Regions from separate parts of the Rhizobium sp. BK049 genome, predicted to be linked through region 2. Evidence: predicted binding sites of a transcription regulator. Region 2 holds the regulator's gene; each other region holds the start of a gene.
What was found. The regulator LexA, encoded in region 2, represses DNA repair genes until DNA is damaged. The targets are predictions, from matches to a motif close to TGTTCNNNNTGTGTTCNG.
Positions count from the first base shown of each region.

Region 1: uvrA (excinuclease ABC subunit UvrA) is a predicted target of LexA. The motif match lies at 2,977-2,994, and genes of this name have one in related genera.
Region 3: FHT70_RS13180 (ribonuclease) is a predicted target of LexA. The motif match lies at 1,509-1,526, and genes of this name have one in related genera.
Region 4: recA (recombinase RecA) is a predicted target of LexA. The motif match lies at 2,079-2,096, and genes of this name have one in related genera.

Region 1 covers NZ_JACHYV010000015.1:114,323-118,896, forward strand. The annotation lists gene uvrA (excinuclease ABC subunit UvrA) at 1-2,854, opposite strand, end outside; gene FHT70_RS17155 (single-stranded DNA-binding protein) at 3,137-3,646, shown strand; gene FHT70_RS17160 (MarC family protein) at 3,772-4,419, opposite strand.
Region 2 covers NZ_JACHYV010000008.1:206,395-210,968, reverse strand. The annotation lists gene eno (phosphopyruvate hydratase) at 1-187, opposite strand, end outside; gene kdsA (3-deoxy-8-phosphooctulonate synthase) at 329-1,174, opposite strand; gene FHT70_RS11490 (VOC family protein) at 1,171-2,067, opposite strand; gene lexA (transcriptional repressor LexA) at 2,266-2,982, shown strand; gene FHT70_RS11480 (ComEC/Rec2 family competence protein) at 2,963-4,574, opposite strand, start outside.
Region 3 covers NZ_JACHYV010000010.1:135,780-140,353, reverse strand. The annotation lists gene FHT70_RS13190 (DMT family transporter) at 1-337, opposite strand, end outside; gene FHT70_RS13185 (alpha/beta hydrolase) at 334-1,284, opposite strand; gene FHT70_RS13180 (ribonuclease) at 1,542-2,282, shown strand; gene ettA (energy-dependent translational throttle protein EttA) at 2,380-4,029, shown strand; gene FHT70_RS13170 (metalloregulator ArsR/SmtB family transcription factor) at 4,193-4,574, shown strand, end outside.
Region 4 covers NZ_JACHYV010000006.1:91,119-95,692, forward strand. The annotation lists gene FHT70_RS08345 (pseudouridine-5'-phosphate glycosidase) at 21-947, opposite strand; gene FHT70_RS08350 (carbohydrate kinase family protein) at 1,037-1,981, opposite strand; gene recA (recombinase RecA) at 2,211-3,299, shown strand; gene alaS (alanine--tRNA ligase) at 3,455-4,574, shown strand, end outside.

The DNA of each region.
Region 1 (4,574 bases), on a different contig from region 2:
AGGAGCGCTGTTCCCTGACAATTGCCTCGGGCGTGCCGACAGCCACGATTTCACCGCCGCCATCACCGCCCTCGGGGCCGAAATCGAGCACCCAGTCGGCCGTCTTGATGACTTCGAGATTGTGCTCGATCACCACCACCGAATTGCCCTGGTTGACGAGCTCGTGCAGCATTTCGAGCAGCTTGGCGACGTCATGGAAATGCAGGCCCGTCGTCGGTTCATCGAGAATATAGAGCGTGCGTCCGGTCGAACGTTTCGACAGCTCCTTGGCGAGCTTGACGCGCTGTGCTTCGCCGCCCGAGAGCGTATTGGCCTGCTGGCCGACCTTGATGTAACCGAGGCCGACATCCTTCAGCGATTGCAGTTTGTCGCGCACGGCGGGTACTGCCGCAAAGAAATCGACGCCTTCTTCCACCGTCATGTCGAGCACGTCGGCGATCGACTTCTGCTTGAAGGTGACGTCGAGCGTCTCTCTGTTATAGCGCTTGCCATGGCAGACGTCGCAGGTGACGTAGACATCGGGCAGGAAGTGCATCTCGATCTTGATGACGCCGTCGCCCTGGCAGGCCTCGCAGCGCCCGCCCTTGACGTTGAAGGAGAAGCGGCCTGGCTGGTAGCCGCGCGCCTTGGCTTCCGGCAGACCGGCGAACCAGTCGCGGATCGGCGTGAAGGCGCCGGTATAGGTCGCGGGGTTCGAGCGCGGCGTGCGGCCGATCGGCGACTGGTCGATGTCGATCACCTTGTCGATATGCTCGAAACCGTCGATGCGGTCGTGGTCGGCCGGGATTTCGCGCGCGCCCATGACGCGGCGCGCCGCCGATTTATAGAGCGTCTCGATCAGGAAGGTGGACTTGCCGCCGCCGGAGACTCCGGTCACAGCCGTGAAGACGCCAAGCGGAATGGATGCCGTGACATTCTTCAGATTGTTACCGCGCGCGCCAATCACCTTGATTTCGCGGCCCTTCTTCGGCTTGCGGCGTTCCTCGGGAACGGGAACCCCCAGTTCGCCGGAGAGATATTTGCCGGTCAGCGACTTCGGATTGTCCATGATATCCTGCGGCGTGCCATGGGCGATGACCTGGCCGCCATGTATGCCGGCGGCCGGACCGATGTCGACCACGTCATCGGCCGTGAGGATCGCATCCTCGTCATGCTCGACGACGATGACGGTGTTGCCGATATCGCGCAGGTGCTTCAACGTATCCAGCAGCCGGGCGTTGTCGCGCTGATGCAGTCCGATGGATGGTTCGTCGAGTACGTAGAGCACACCCGTCAGGCCCGAGCCGATCTGCGAGGCGAGGCGAATGCGCTGGCTCTCGCCGCCTGACAGCGTGCCGGAATTGCGTGACAGGCTTAGATATTCCAGGCCTACATCGTTCAAAAAGCGCAAGCGGTCGCGGATTTCCTTGAGGATCCGGACGGCAATCTCGTTCTGCTTGGCATTGAATGTCGCCGGCAGCGCCTCGAACCAGTCGCGCGCGATGCGGATCGACATTTCGGTCACTTCGCCGATATGCAGCTTATTGATCTTCACCGCCAGCGCTTCCGGCTTCAGCCGATAGCCATTGCAGGCAGGGCAGGGGGCGGCCGACATGAAGCGCTCGATATCCTCGCGCGCCCAGGCGGAATCGGTTTCCTTCCAGCGCCGCTCGAGATTGGTGACGATGCCCTCGAAATTTTTGTGCGTCGTATAGGAGCGGGCGCCGTCGGCGTAGTGGAACTCGATCTTGTCGTCGGTGCCGTTGAGAATGACGTCCTTGGCCTCGTCGGAAAGGTCGTTCCAGCGGGTGCCGAGCTTGAAGCCGTAATGTTTGCCGAGCGCTTCCAGCGTCTGATTGTAGTAAGGCGAAGTCGATTTGGCCCAGGGCGCGATCGCCCCGTCGCGCAGCGTCCGCTCCGGTTCGGGTACGATCAGGTCGGGATCGATCTTCTGTTGGGCGCCGAGACCGTCGCAGGTCGGGCAGGCGCCGAAGGGATTGTTGAAGGAGAAGAGCCTGGGTTCGATTTCCGGGATGGTGAAGCCCGAGACCGGGCAGGCGAATTTTTCCGAAAACAGCACGCGCTCATGCGTCTCGTTCAGCGACTTGTTGGCCGAACCGCCGGCGGAAGTCTCCTCCGGCGGCAGCGGCTTGTCGGCGAATTCGGCGATCGCCAGCCCGTCGGCGAGTTTCAGGCAGGTTTCGAGGCTGTCGGCGAGGCGCGCCGACACATCCGGGCGCACGACGATACGGTCGACCACCACGTCGATGTCGTGCTTGTATTTCTTGTCGAGAACAGGCGCCTCGGCGATCTCGTAAAACTGGCCGTCAACCTTGACGCGCTGGAAGCCCTTCTTCATCAGCTCCGCCAGTTCCTTCTTGTATTCGCCCTTGCGGCCGCGCACGAGCGGCGCGAGAATGTAAAGGCGCGTGCCCTCGCCGAAAGCGAGAATGCGGTCGACCATCTGGCTGACGGTCTGGCTCTCGATCGGCAGGCCGGTCGCCGGCGAATAGGGAACGCCGACGCGGGCAAAGAGCAGGCGCATGTAGTCGTAGATCTCGGTGACGGTGCCGACCGTCGAGCGCGGGTTGCGCGAGGTGGTCTTCTGCTCGATAGAAATGGCAGGCGACAGCCCGTCGATCTGGTCGACATCGGGCTTCTGCATCATTTCGAGGAATTGCCGGGCATAGGCCGACAGACTCTCGACATAGCGCCGCTGGCCCTCGGCATAGATCGTGTCGAAGGCGAGCGAGGATTTGCCCGAGCCCGAAAGACCGGTCATGACGATCAGCTTGTTGCGCGGCAGATCGAGATCGATGCTCTTCAGATTGTGCTCGCGCGCGCCGCGGATGGAGATCGTCGTCAGTTCGCTCATCGTCTCTGCTTTGGTTTTCTGGATAACAGCCCTTATTTAGTGATGCCGGCGGGCGAGTCGAGGCTGAATATCCTGGATGACTCAAGGTTTTCGATTCTGTTGACAGGATCATACGGATAAACTAGAACAAATAAAGAACAAAATTCCTGATGAACGCATGCGGCTTTCTGATGGGATAAACTGTGGATTAAACACCGTTCGCGCGCATCTGCGGTTCGCTATGGTTTAAGGTGCGCTGATCGATTAACGCCGCCGGGCAGGGCGGCAGGCAGGGTGAGAAGCATGGCTGGTAGCGTGAACAAGGTAATTCTGGTTGGAAACGTGGGTGCAGACCCCGAAATCCGCCGCACTCAGGATGGCCGGCCGATCGCCAACCTCCGTATCGCGACCTCGGAAACGTGGCGCGACCGCAATTCGGGTGAGCGCCGCGAGAAGACCGAATGGCACACTGTGGTCGTCTTCAACGAAGGCCTCTGCAAAGTCGTCGAGCAATATGTGAAGAAAGGCGCCAAGCTCTATGTCGAGGGCCAGCTGCAGACCCGCAAGTGGCAGGACCAGCAGGGCCAGGACCGCTACTCGACTGAGGTCGTGCTGCAGGGCTTCAACTCGACGCTGACGATGCTCGACGGCCGCGGCGATGGCGGCGGCGCGAGCTCCGGCTTTGGCGGCGGCCGCGGCAGCAGCAACAATGATTATGGCGACGACTACGGCGCCCCGTCATCCTCCTCGCCGAGCCGCGGCGGTGGTGGCGGCAATTTCTCGCGCGATCTCGACGACGACATCCCGTTTTGATCGGCCGCCTGTTCTAGCTTTCTGAGAGCATCCGAGAGCATGATGTCCGGGCCGGCGTCATGCTCTTTTTCTTTGATGTCACGGCAGTTGATCTCGTCGGGTCACCGCGAACATGTGCTGCCATTTCAATGCGGTGTCGCGCTGATGAGATTGAGCGCGGCTTTCGCGCCGTCGACGACGAACTGCACCGCAAGGGCTGCGAGGATGACGCCGAGCAGGCGGGTGAGGATCGCCCGACCGGTGACGCCGAGAAAGCGGTCGAGCCTTTCAGCAATCAGCAGCATGAGGAAGGTCAGCAGCAGAATGGCGGCGATGACGCCGATCAGTTGGGCCTTTTCGACCGAAGTCGCCAGTGTGCCGGAAAGCAGAATGGTCGCCGAGATCGCGCCGGGGCCGGCGATCAGCGGCAGGGCGAGGGGAAAGACGGCGATATTCTCGATATGATCCTTGGTGATCGCCACCTCGGTCGTCTTCTCCTTGCGGTCCTGCCGCTTCTCGAACACCATCTCGAAGGCGATCCAGAAGAGCAGGAGCCCGCCGGCGAGGCGGAAGGCGCCGATTGAGATCCCGAGGACGCCGAGCACGCCTGCGCCAAACAGGGCGAAGACGGCAAGGATGATAAAGGCAATGGTCGAGCCGCGCAGCGCCACCTGCCGGCGCTCGGTCCGGCTCATGCCGATCGTCAGCCCCAGGAAGAGCGGTGCGAGCCCCGGGGGGTCGATGGTGACGATGAGCGTGGTAAAGGCGTTGATCAACTGGTCGGCGCTTGCCATCGTCTCTCCGGAAGCCCATATGGGTGCGTGGTTTTCTACGATTGTGAAGCGGCGATTTCGATTTGGCAAATATGCTGCGGCGGCCCGCGGCGGATTTGTCCGGTCCGGCCGCACAAGTCCGGTGCTTTACCCTTTTTCGGCCGCAAAAGCCTGTT
Region 2 (4,574 bases):
CGCCCTTGCCGAGGTAGCGCTTGCCGCCGTCGCGCAGCTCGACCGCCTCATGTGCGCCCGTCGAGGCGCCCGAGGGAACGGCCGCGCGGCCCATGCTGCCGTCTTCGAGATAGACGTCGACTTCGACGGTGGGGTTGCCACGGCTATCGAGGATCTCGCGGGCGATGATATCGGTGATTGCAGTCATGGGTTCTTCCTGCTCGGTGGGTGATAAGTCGTTCGAAGCCTGTCATAATCGAAGGCGTGCAAATTACAATGGCGCAATTTCCAGCCTTCGAGCGGGTATCGCATCGTGGCCTAAACCACGATCATGTCAGCCTGTTGAACGTTAGGCCTTGGCGATCGCATCGAAGGCAAGCAGCTTCTCAAGCAGTCGCGGCATGTCCTTGAGATAGACCATGTTCGGCCCGTCGGACGGTGCGTTGTCGGGATCCTGATGGGTTTCGACGAAGACGCCGGCAATTCCCGTCGCCACTGCCGCGCGCGCCAGCGTTTCCACGAACTCGCGCTGGCCGCCGGAGGAATCGCCCTGCCCGCCCGGCTGCGCCACGGAATGGGTGGCGTCAAAAATGACGGGAGCTCCCATCGCCGCCATGATCGGCAGCGAACGCATGTCGGAAACCAGCGTATTGTAGCCGAAGGAGGCACCGCGCTCGCACAAGAGCACATTCGGATTGCCGCTGGCGTTGAGCTTCTTCAGAACGTTCTTCATATCCCAAGGGGCGAGGAACTGGCCCTTCTTGACATTGACGGCGCGGCCGGTTCTGGCGGCGGCGATCAGAAGGTCGGTCTGACGGCAGAGGAAGGCCGGGATCTGCAGAACATCGACCACCTTGGCCACCTCGGCGCATTGCTCGGCCGTATGAACGTCGGTTATGACGGGAAAGCCGAATTCCTTCTTGAGGTCGGCAAAGACCTCCATGCCCTTTTCCAGGCCGATGCCGCGTTCAGCCGAGAGCGAGGTACGGTTCGCCTTGTCGAAGGAGCTCTTGTAGACGAGGCCAATGCCGAGCTTGCCGCAGAGCTCCTTCAGCGTGCCGGCGACCATGAAGGCGTGATCCCGGCTCTCCATCTGGCATGGACCGGCGATCAGCGACAAGCGGCCAGTATTGGAAAAAGTGACCTGGCCTTCGCCTTCGCCGATCCTGACTTCGGAATTCGTGTCGGTGCTCATCGTGTTTCCTCGAAGGCGAAGAGCGCACCCTGCCCGGGCGTGGGCTTCACCAGAATGCGATTGTTCTTGCGTGTGAATGTGATCCCGTTAGCACCCAAATGCGCTTCTGTCACGGCAAGATCGATGACGGTGAAGAGGATTGCCCGCCCTCGCAGGCCGCGATCGGCTGATGAGACAGCGGTTTCGAAATAGGCCTCCAGCCCTTCCGGCGTCATCAAGCTGATCTTTGCATTCGATGCCGCGATATTCATGCCGAAACCCGTTTTCTCCACCGCCGCCTGCCCAATCGCAAGCCCGACGAAGGCGGCGAATGCCGCCGGGTCCGGTGCACAAAGTGCGATCTCGGCAATGCCGATCACGCCATTGGCGTGCGTCTCCAGCGCGGCGCGATCTGTAGGGAACGAATTGATGCGCTGGCAAGTAAAGAGAAAGAAATCGGGGGCGCGCAAATCAGCTGCAAAGGCCAGCTTAAAGCTGCCGACGCTCTCCGAACCGTCCGGCATCCGCATCGGCCGGCTGAACTGCAACATCTCACCGGCGCTCGCGCCGTTGCTGACGAAGCGCTTATGATCGAGGTCGGCATCCTCGCTGAGGAAGGCCAGCGCAGAAAGTCCCTCCTCGCCGCAGCGGAAACGGAAGGCGCGATTGCGGGCGATGAAGACGTTGCCCTGGCGGGCCGCTGCCTCGCTCTCGTCGACACTCGCCACGCCAAGCGGCTCCAGATAGGTCTTGTCGGCGAAAAAGATGCAGGCATTCTCCGTTCCGAAGGGATGGCGCGCATCGGCGGCGACGGTGAAACCGAGCTTGCCGAGCCTTTCGCGCGCCAGATCGATATTGACCACGGGCAGCACGACATGATCCAGCGGGTGCGACTTGGCGGAATGCGCGTTCATGAATATCCTCCTGAAACCGGCAAGAGATGTGCGACAGCACCACCCCTCAATGCAAGACATGTGCGCCAATCCGGCAAATGAAAATAAAAATCTCCACGAGTTGGCGCGAGGGTTTACGGAAATTTAGCTACTTGCGGAACACATATGGAACATATAGTGTCCGTTCTGGATTTGTTTCAATCACGGGGTCTGACGTCGATGCTCACGCGCAAACAACAGGAGCTTCTCCTTTTCATCCATGAGCGCATGAAGGAATCCGGCGTTCCTCCCTCTTTCGACGAAATGAAGGATGCCCTGGATCTCGCCTCGAAATCCGGCATTCACCGCCTGATCACGGCGCTTGAGGAACGCGGCTTCATTCGCCGCCTACCGAACCGCGCCCGAGCGCTCGAGGTGATCAAGCTTCCGGAGGCCTATAACCCCAGTCTTCAGCGTCGCGGTTTTTCGCCGAGCGTCATCGAGGGCAGCCTCGGCAAGCCCCAGCCGGTCGCCGCCCCCGCTGCGCCAAAGCCGGTCGCCGACAATGGCAACTCCGTCTCCGTGCCGGTCATGGGACGTATCGCCGCCGGCGTTCCGATCTCGGCGATCCAGAACAACACCCACGATATCGTCGTTCCCGCGGATATGCTCGGCTCCGGTGAGCACTATGCGCTGGAGGTCAAAGGTGATTCGATGATCGACGCCGGCATCTTCGACGGCGACACCGTGATCATTCGCAACGGCAGTACCGCCAGTCCCGGCGATATCGTCGTTGCCCTCGTCGATGACGAGGAAGCAACGCTGAAGCGTTTCCGCCGCAAGGGCGCCTCGATCGCGCTCGAGGCCGCCAACCCGGCTTATGAGACCCGCATCTTCGGACCCGACCGCGTCAAGGTGCAGGGCAAGCTCGTCGGCCTCATCCGTCGCTATCACTGACGCCGGATGGGCTGGAATCGGTAAAACGATCATTGCGCCAATCATAGGCGCGATGGCGCATCCATGGTCGCGACAAAGCATCGAAGGCGGTGGTGACCTCCAGGCCGGCATCGGCGAAACGCAATTCGAGCGAGCCGGTCCTACGCAGCGTCTCGCCGGTGAAAAGCGTGCCACCTGAACGGCAGCTGTTGAAACGCAGACGGACCGAGGTCACGACGATATCGGCCGTATCGCAGGCCGGGCCGAGATAGGCGGCATTGTCGATAACGGTGACGATATGGCCATTGCCAAGTCTTGATGTGCACCAAGCCTTCTTGACGCAGGAAAAACGGTTTGCTTCACCGCCTGCGGCGGCTGCCCGCATCGCTGCACTCGCTTCGTTCTGCTGATCGCGGGAAAGCCTGACACGGCGGCCTTCTCCTTCCGGCGGAATGGCCGGACCATCCAGCATCTTCGGCGGATCATGTGTCGGCAGCACCAGCGCTCTCTGCCACTGGTCGAATATGAAATCCGGCGGGTTTTCACGGTTGGAAGCTATTGCCTCAGCCGCGACGACCGCAACCAGACTGCCATCCTCCGAAATCACCAGATCCGGCGGCCGGGGAACCGGCAGAAGCAGCACGATGAGCGTAGAGATGGCGATGATCGATGTGCCGACATGGCGCAGCCGAGTGCGCAGCAGCGTCAGCAGCAGAAAGCCTGCCACTGCCACTGCGAAATACCAGCCGGGCAAGCGGCCGATGCCGATATCACCGCCCCAGCCGGATACCGTCTTGGCAACCGCAATCACCAGATCGAGGCCGAATCCGACGATCTTCCAGAGCGGAGCGTCCAGACCGAAAGGCATGAGCAACATCGCCAACAATCCGGCCGGCATGACGATGAAGGAGATAATCGGCATCGTCGCAAGGTTTGCCGGCAGGCCGTAAGCCGTCAGGCGATGAAAATGCTCGATCGAAAACAATGCGGTGGAAAAGCCGCCGATCAGCGAGGTCAGGAAGATCCCGCCGAAGAAACCGGCGACGGCAACGACCGGCCTGATGATCGGCAGTTTCAGAAAAGCGTTTTCGCGGACACGCCTGTCCTTCCACAACTGATAGCCCGATACCAAGGCCAATGTTGCGGCAAAGGACATCTGAAAGCTCGGTCCCAATACTTCCGAAGGTGAAATGGCGATGATGATGAGCGCGGAGAGAACGACATTGCGCAGGCTGATCGACGGCCGGTCGAAGAAGACGGCAATCAGCATGATGGCCATCATGATAAAGGCGCGCTCGGCCGAAACCCCGAAACCGGAGATCAGGTAATAGGCGGTGACGGCGATGAGCGCGCCGGCAGCGGCGATCTTCTTTGTAGGATAGGCTTGGGCGACGCCGGGAAAGAGGCTGAGCAGCATCCGGAAGCCGACGAAGAAGATGCCAGCCGACAGCGCCATGTTGAGGCCCGAGATCGCGACGATATGGGCAAGGCCGGACTGGCGCAGCGCCTCCGTCGTCGCGTGCGATATGGCGCGCCGTTCGTCCGTCACCAGGGCAGCGGCAAAGGCGCCGGTGTCGTCGGGCAGGATCGATCTTATGCGGTCGCCGATGCTG
Region 3 (4,574 bases), on a different contig from region 2:
TGAAGAAGATCGCGATCGCGTCGGCGACCGCCATGTATTTCAACGTGGTGACGAAAGAGATCATCGAGACGGTGATGATGAAGCCGCGGATGGCGTGGAACAGGCTCTGACGCCAAGAGAAATCGGCAAAGCTGCGCCTCCATAGCACGATCGGCAGCATGCAGAGCGCCTGCACGACGAAGCGGCCGGCGGTGATCTCGGCTGACGGGACGGTTACGACGGCAAGCTTGGCGAAGATATCGATGAGCGGCGAGACCATCACCGACAGAAACATCAGCGCCAGCCCTATCGTCACTTCGGAGGCGGACGAAGCGGCGCGGGCGGAGGGGCTACTCATGACGGATTCTTTCTGGCTTTGGATGTCGCGAGTGCCTCTTCGCACCAGTCCGCGAAGGCTGCGATCGCCGCGTCGGCGCCAATTTCGTTCAGCGTCTCATGCCGCATACCCTGATATATCACTGTACTGATACGAGAGAAGCCTCTGGCTTTCAAATTGTTTGACAGCCAGCGCACGGCTTTTCCACTCTCCGTCGCGGGATCATTGGCGCCGCCGACGAGATGGATTGGCATATCACGCGGCAGCCGATCCAGATGGAGTTTCTGCGGCGCGCGAAAAGTCAGCTCGAAGAGATCGAGCCAGAGCGAGACTGATGCGTCAAAGCCGCAGAGCGGATCGGCGATATATTTGTCGACTTCATCGGCGTGGCGCGACAGCCAGTCGAACTCGGTGCGGCGGTCCGGGATCGATTTTCCCCAAGCTCCGAAGGTGAGCTTCGGCAAGAGGCCGCTCGGGACGTCGGAGCCCTTCAGCATACGTTCCGCAAGGAGGATCGCCTGGGCGGCTCGGCCGGCAAGGCCGACTGCGAAATTCGAATTCCAGACGGCGACAGCATCGAAGTCGGAGGGAGCGGTGACAGCGGCATTGAGCGCGATGAGGCCGCCCATCGAATGGCCAAATAGGATCACCTTCAGGCCGGGATTGCGCGAGGCCGCATGGGCGCGCATGGCAATGACGTCGCCGATCACCCGATCGACGCCATTCCAGCGGGCGAAGCGGCCAATCGGCGCGTCGGGCGCGGTCGTCTCGCCGTGGCCACGGTGATCATGGGCATAGACGTGATAGCCGCGCCCCGCCATCGCCTCGGCAAAGCGGCCATAGCGCTTCGAGTGCTCCGCCAGGCCGTGCGATATCAACAGGATGCCGCGTGCCGGAGCGGCGGCTTCGGCATGGTGATAGGCCAGAGACGCTTCCCCTATGGCGAGCCTTTGCGTATCAGAAAACATCCGGATCCTCCCTGCCGCAGCAGAGCAGATCGCTACTGCATAATTCCTTAAAGCGGAATCGATTTGGGCAGAATATTCTGCAACTATAAGTGCGACAGCGTCCGTGCGTAACTCAAGAACAGGGAGCTTCCCGGAACAGCCGACTGTTTCCGACGACGCAGTCGAGAACAAATTCCAGGATAGTTGCGATTCAGGGTTGCTGCCGTTTATGCTTTGTGCTTATCTGTTCCTGCATTGTTCTTCTTTTGGGGGTTGAAATGAGCAGCATGCAGTTGCGTACCTTTACATTCGTCGCGTCGATGATCCTTGCCGGCGCTGCCGTGGCGCAGGAGGCCGAGGGCCGTACCCGTTTCATTCTTGCTGCGAGCTGGCAGCCCGCCTTCTGCCAGACGAACCAGAAGAAGCCCGAATGCGCCAGCCAGACCGGCGAGCGCCATGACGCGACGAATTTCTCCCTGCATGGCCTGTGGCCGATGCGGCAGGATTATTGCGGCGTCAGCGACGATCAGAAGGCTGCCGACAAGGACGGCAAATGGGATACTTTGCCTGATGTCGCGCTTTCGGCCGAGACGAAGGCGTCGCTTGCAAAGGCGATGCCCGGCACGCAGTCCGGCCTCGAACGGCACGAATGGATAAAGCATGGCACCTGCACGAAAATGAGCGTGGAAGATTATTTCGGCGTCGGCGTCCATCTGGTGGATGCGCTCAATACATCGGCCGTGCGCGATCTCTTCGCCGCCAATATCGGCAAGACGGTCAGGGCCGAGGCGATCAAGGCTGCTTTCGACAAGAGCTTCGGACCGGGTGCGGGCGAGCGCGTCAAGATGAGCTGCCGGCGAGCCGGCAATGTCAGGGTGATCAGCGAGTTGACGATCGGCCTGTCTGCTGATGCGGGAACGGCATCGGCAAAAAGCGCGGGCCTTGCCGATCTGATCCAGGGAGCGGGAAAAACCTCGTTCGGCTGTGACGAGGGCGTTGTCGATGCGGCGGGCTTCTGACCGGAATCCGGCGTAAACGGGTTTCGGCGTTGCTCATAGGCGCTGTTTCGCCTACATAGCGGCACGAAACGAAGTTTCCCGCCCGGAGCAGCGCAGCATGGCACGTCAATTCATCTATCATATGTCCGGCCTCAACAAGGCCTATGGCAACAAGAAGATCCTGGAGAACATCCACCTTTCGTTCTACCCGGATGCCAAGATCGGCATCCTCGGACCGAACGGCGCCGGTAAATCCACTGTGCTGCGCATCATCGCCGGCCAGGACAAGGAGTATACCGGCGAAGCCTGGCTCGCCGAGGGTGCCACAGTCGGCTATCTCGAGCAGGAGCCGAAACTCGACCCTACCAAGACTGTTTTCGAGAACGTCATGGAAGGTGTTGCCGCGAAGACGGCGATCGTCGATCGTTACAACGAATTGATGATGAATTACTCGGACGAGACAGCGGAAGAGGGTGCGAAGCTCCAGGACATCATCGACAGCCAGAACCTCTGGGATCTGGAAAGCCAAGTCGAGATGGCGATGGAAGCCCTGCGCTGCCCGCCGCGCGATGCCGAGGTCACCAGCCTGTCCGGTGGTGAGCGCCGCCGCATCGCACTCTGCCGCCTGCTGCTCTCGCAGCCGGATCTGTTGCTGCTCGACGAGCCGACTAACCATCTGGACGCCGAAACCATCGCCTGGCTCGAAAAGCATCTGCGCGACTATCCCGGCGCCGTGATGATGATCACCCACGACCGCTACTTCCTGGATAACGTCACCGGCTGGATCCTCGAACTCGATCGCGGCCGCGGCATCCCTTACGAAGGCAACTACTCCGCCTATTTGCAGGCCAAGGCCAAGCGCATGCTGCAGGAAAACCGCGAAGAGGCATCGCGCCAGAAGGCGATCAGCCGCGAGCAGGAATGGATTGCCTCCAGCCCGAAGGCTCGCCAGGCCAAGTCGAAGGCGCGTATCAAATCCTACGAGCAGTTGGTGGAGGCGGCCGAGAAGCAGCGTCCCGGCGACGCGCAGATCATCATCCCGGTCAGCGAACGGCTCGGCCAGGTGGTCATCGAGTTGGAAGGCATCACCAAGGGCTTCGAGGGTCGCACGCTGATCAACGACCTGTCGATCAAGCTGCCGCCGGGCGGCATTGTCGGCATCATCGGCCCGAACGGCGCCGGCAAGACGACCCTGTTCAAGATGATCACCGGCCAGGAAAAGCCGGATAGCGGCTCGATCCGCATCGGCGAGACCGTGCATCTCGGTTATGTCGACCAGAGCCGCGACGCGCTGGCCGCCGACAAGACGGTCTGGGAGGAAATCTCCGGTGGCGCCGAAATCATCAAGCTCGGCAAGTTCGACATGAACTCGCGTGCCTACTGCGGCGCCTTCAACTTCAAGGGTGGTGATCAGCAGCAGAAGGTCGGCAATCTCTCGGGCGGTCAGCGCAACCGCGTGCACCTCGCCAAGATGCTGAAGGCCGGGGGCAATGTTCTGCTGCTCGACGAACCCACCAACGACCTCGATACGGAAACGCTCGGCGCTCTCGAAAACGCGCTCGAGAATTTCGCCGGCTGCGCCATCATCATCAGCCACGACCGCATGTTCCTCGACCGTCTGGCGACGCACATCCTGGCTTTCGAAGGCGAGGGCCATGTCGAATGGTTCGAAGGCAATTTCGAGGATTACGAGCAGGACAAGATCCGCCGCCTCGGCCCCGACGCCCTCAATCCTGGCAGTCAGGCTCACAAGCGCCTGACGCGCTGATCCTGCATTATTTCTGCTTGCAAAGGCCCCGGTTCGACCGGGGCTTTTTCATCTCAGGCCCTGTCGCAATTTGCGCAGGCAGTTTCGCGAACAGTGTGAATTGCCGCTTGCCACCGCTTTTCAAATCACATAAAGATATCTTTATATCTTGATTGGGCTGATGATGAGCGAACCTTTGAAGCTGGGACTGGATGGGCTGGTGGACGTCTTGAAGGCGGCCGGCGAACCCACGCGTCTGCGTCTTCTGGCGCTTCTCGACGGCGGCGACCTGACGGTGACCGATCTTACCGAAATCCTCGGCCAATCGCAGCCGCGAATCTCCCGCCACCTGAAGCTGCTCGGCGAGGCTGAACTGATCGAACGTTATCAGGAAGGGGCCTGGGCCTATTTCCGCCTCAAACAGGACGGCAAGGCGGCCATGCTGGTGCGGGCATTGCTGAGACACGTCTCCGAGAATGATCCGACCATCCTTCGCGACGGCGAGCGGCTTTCGCAAGTCAAGCGCCAGCGGGCCGAGCGGGCGCAGGCCTATTTCAGCCGCAATG
Region 4 (4,574 bases), on a different contig from region 2:
CGACAAAACGAATCCACCAATTACTCACCCAACGCCACGGCAATCTCTGCCGCAAGCCGCGCATTGTTTTCCACCAGCGCGATATTCGTCTTCAGGCTCTGGCCGTCCGTCAGGTCGAAAATGGTCGAGAGTAGATAAGGCGTCACCGCCTTGCCGGTGATTTCGTCGCGTTCGGCACTATCAAGCGCCCGCTCGATATAGATCTCCATCTCCTCACGCGCGATTTCGTCGGCTTCCGGCACCGGATTGGCGACGAGCATGCCGCCGTCGATGCCGAGCTGTTCGCGCACCGTCTGGAAATTGGCGATGGCCGCCGGGCTGTTCAGCGAGAGCGGGCTGCGGATACCTGATGAACGCGACCAGAAGGCGGGGAATTCTTCGCTCTCATAGGTGACCACAGGTACGCCGCGGGTCTCCAGCACTTCAAGCGTCTTTGGAATGTCAAGGATCGCCTTGGCGCCGGCGCAGACGACGATAACGTCGGTGCGCGCCAATTCCTCAAGATCGGCTGATATATCGAAGCTTTCCTCGGCGCCGCGATGCACGCCGCCGATGCCGCCTGTGGCAAAGACACGAATGCCGGCGCGGGCCGCCGCGATCATCGTCGCAGCAACCGTCGTTGCGCCGGTGCGCCGTTCGGCGATCGCGAAGGCGAGATCGGCGCGTGACACCTTCATGACCTCCTTTGCCTTGGCAAGCTGCTCAAGTTGCGCAGCTTCAAGGCCGATATGAAGGGTGCCGTGGATGACCGCGATCGTCGCCGGCACCGCGCCCTGTTCGCGAATGATCGTCTCGACGCTGCGCGCCATTTCGATATTGCCGGGATAGGGCATGCCATGGGTGATGATGGTCGATTCCAGCGCCACCAGTGGCGCGCCGCGCTGCTTGGCGCTGGCGACCTCCTTCGAATAGGCGATCGGCAGAAGAGGGGAGATGGGCTTGGTCATGGTCTTGTCCTGTGATCGGCAGAGCATGATACCAAAAGCGTGGGCGGCTTTCGAAACGGCATCTTGCTCAACTCTTTAATTCAGCCGCTTCAATGCAGAATTCTGACCTTGGGAACAAGGGCAAGCGCCTCATTCAAGAGATCCGGAGTCAGATTTTCGTTGACGGCGTGCCGTGACTGCACCGTGAGCGCTGCCGCCGCCGCGCCGTAGCGAACGGCCTCCTCGAGCGGCAGGCCTGATATCAAGGCGGCGAGCGTGACGGCGGCAAGGGAATCGCCGGCGCCGGTAACATCGGCGACGGTTTCGGCGATTGGCGGCTGCAGCGCCACGGCGCGGTCTTTGCAAATCGCAACGAGCTCGCGCCGTCCGCGGGTGACGACGGCGTTTCTGATGCCGATCTCATTCAGGAGCGGCGGCCAACCGCCCGAATCCTCCGGCTGCAAGCCGGTAACGGCGGCGGCTTCGGCCTCGTTCAGGAACAGATAATCGATATCCCTAATGCAGGGTTTCAGCCGGACCACCTTGGCCGGCGAGATGGCGATGGCCGCAACGGGTTTGGCCAGGGAGTTCGCCTTGGCGACGATCGCCGCGATTGTCTCTTCCGGCAGATTGGCGTCGACGAGAATGAAATCATGGGCGGCGAAGGCCTCGCGCACCCAGCGGATGGACAGGCGCCGCGGCACGAAGAAACGGTAGAGATCCATGTCGGCAAGGGCGATCACGAGGTCGCCGTTCTTCTCGATGATCGCCGTATAGCTCGGTGTCTTGCGGTCGAGGAAGACGAAAGGCCGGTCGTCGATTCCGGCGAAATCAGCAGCTTCGCCGACCATTTCGCCGAAGGGATCGCCGCCGCGCGGCGAGATCATCGTCACGTGAAAGCCCAATCTTGCAAGGTTACGCGCCGCATTGAAACCGCCGCCGCCCGGCTCCTCGAACCAGGTGCCGGGATTGCTGGCGCCTTGCGCCGTTTCGCCGGAGATGCGGCCACGCCTGTCGATATGGGCACCGCCGAGAACGAGAATCTTTTTCATCAACTTACCCGGGATCATAAAGTGCGAAGGGCGAATCGATGCTCTTTGCCCGGCTGCGGCAAAGCTTGCGCAGGGGGTCTAAGCCGTTGCTTTGCATCGATAAAACAAATGTAGAACACGGGCCCTTTTACCTTTTTCTTTCAAATGTTTGTGCGCCTATTGCGGGAATGGAACAAATAGGGTACAAACTCGACATTGCTTGAGCGGCTTCAATAACCTAAAGGTGGATCGGATGTCTCAGAATACATTGCGGCTGGTAGAGGACAAATCGGTGGACAAAAGCAAGGCGCTTGAAGCGGCACTCTCACAGATAGAGCGGTCGTTCGGCAAGGGCTCGATCATGAAACTCGGCTCCAACGAGAACGTCGTCGAGATCGAGACGGTTTCGACGGGCTCGCTTGGTCTCGATATCGCGCTCGGAATTGGCGGCTTGCCGAAGGGCCGCATCATTGAAATCTATGGGCCGGAAAGCTCGGGCAAAACAACGCTTGCGCTGCAGACCATTGCGGAATCGCAGAAGAAGGGCGGCATCTGCGCCTTCGTCGATGCCGAACACGCGCTCGATCCAGTCTATGCCCGTAAGCTTGGCGTCGATCTTCAGAATCTGCTGATCTCGCAGCCAGATACCGGAGAGCAGGCGCTCGAAATCACCGACACGCTGGTGCGCTCCGGCGCCGTCGACGTTCTCGTCGTCGACTCGGTCGCCGCGCTGACGCCGCGCGCCGAAATCGAAGGCGAGATGGGCGACAGCCTGCCGGGCATGCAGGCCCGCCTGATGAGCCAGGCGCTGCGCAAGCTGACCGCGTCGATCTCCAAGTCGAACTGCATGGTGATCTTCATCAACCAGATTCGCATGAAGATCGGCGTCATGTTCGGTTCTCCGGAAACGACGACCGGCGGCAATGCGCTGAAATTCTATGCCTCCGTGCGCCTCGACATTCGCCGCATCGGCTCGGTCAAGGAGCGCGAAGAGGTGGTCGGCAACCAGACCCGCGTCAAGGTCGTCAAGAACAAGATGGCGCCTCCTTTCAAGCAGGTCGAGTTCGACATCATGTACGGCGAAGGCGTGTCCAAGACGGGCGAACTCGTCGATCTCGGCGTCAAGGCCGGTATCGTCGAGAAGTCGGGTGCCTGGTTCTCCTATAACAGCCAGCGTCTCGGCCAGGGTCGCGAAAACGCCAAGACCTTCCTGCGTGACAATCCGGATCTCGCCCGCGAGATCGAGCTGGCGCTGCGCCAGAATGCCGGCCTTATCGCCGATCGTTTCCTGCAGAATGGTGGTCCGGATGCCGATGACGGCGATGCTGCCGCGGAAATGTAATTTTCGCGCCTGAACTTGATTTGAAATCTCAGCCGGCCGCATTCCTTCATCAGAATGCGGCCGGTTTTGTTTGTCGGCTGGACAGTGGCGGAGGCGAACGTTAAAAGCCGATGGATTTGAATTTATCTGCCTACGGCAGCATTGAAGGGCATAGAATGAGCGGCGTAAACGACATCCGGTCGACCTTCCTCGACTATTTCAAGAAGAACGGCCACGAGATCGTTCCGTCCAGTCCGCTCGTGCCGCGCAACGACCCGACGCTGATGTTCACCAATGCCGGCATGGTGCAGTTCAAGAACGTCTTCACCGGCTTGGAAAAACGTCCTTATGCAACCGCGACAACCTCGCAGAAATGCGTGCGCGCCGGTGGCAAGCATAACGATCTCGACAATGTCGGCTATACCGCGCGTCACCTGACCTTCTTCGAGATGCTCGGCAATTTCTCCTTCGGCGACTATTTCAAGGAGAATGCGATCGAGCTGGCCTGGAAGCTCGTGACCGAAGGCTTCGACCTGCCGAAACATCGCCTGCTGGTGACCGTCTATTCCGAAGACGAGGAAGCAGCGGCTTTGTGGAAGAAGATCGCCGGTTTCTCCGACGACAAGATCATCCGCATCCCGACCTCAGACAATTTCTGGCAGATGGGGGATACCGGCCCCTGCGGACCCTGCTCGGAAATCTTCATCGACCAGGGCGAAAATGTCTGGGGCGGCCCTCCCGGTTCGCCCGAGGAAGACGGCGACCGGTTCCTGGAATTCTGGAACCTGGTTTTCATGCAGTTCGAGCAGACCGAGCCGGGGGTTCGCAATCCGCTGCCGCGTCCGTCGATCGACACCGGCATGGGTCTGGAACGCATGGCCTGCATCCTTCAGGGTGTTCAGAGCGTCTTCGATACCGATCTTTTCCGCACGCTGACCGGCACAATCGAGGATACGATAGGAGTCAAGGCGGAAGGCAGCGCCAGCCACCGCGTCATCGCCGACCATCTGCGTTCCTCGGCCTTCCTGATTGCCGATGGCGTGCTGCCGTCGAATGAGGGCCGCGGCTATGTGCTGCGCCGTATCATGCGTCGCGCCATGCGGCACGCCCAGCTTCTCGGCGCCAAGGAGCCGCTGATGTATAAGCTGCTGCCGACGCTGGTGCAGGAGATGGGCCGCGCCTATCCGGAGCTCGTGCGGGCCGAGGCGCTGATCTCGGAGACGCTGAAGCTCGAAGAAGGTCGCTTCCGCAAGACGCTGGAGCGCGGCCTGTCGCTGCTGTCGGATGCGACCGCTG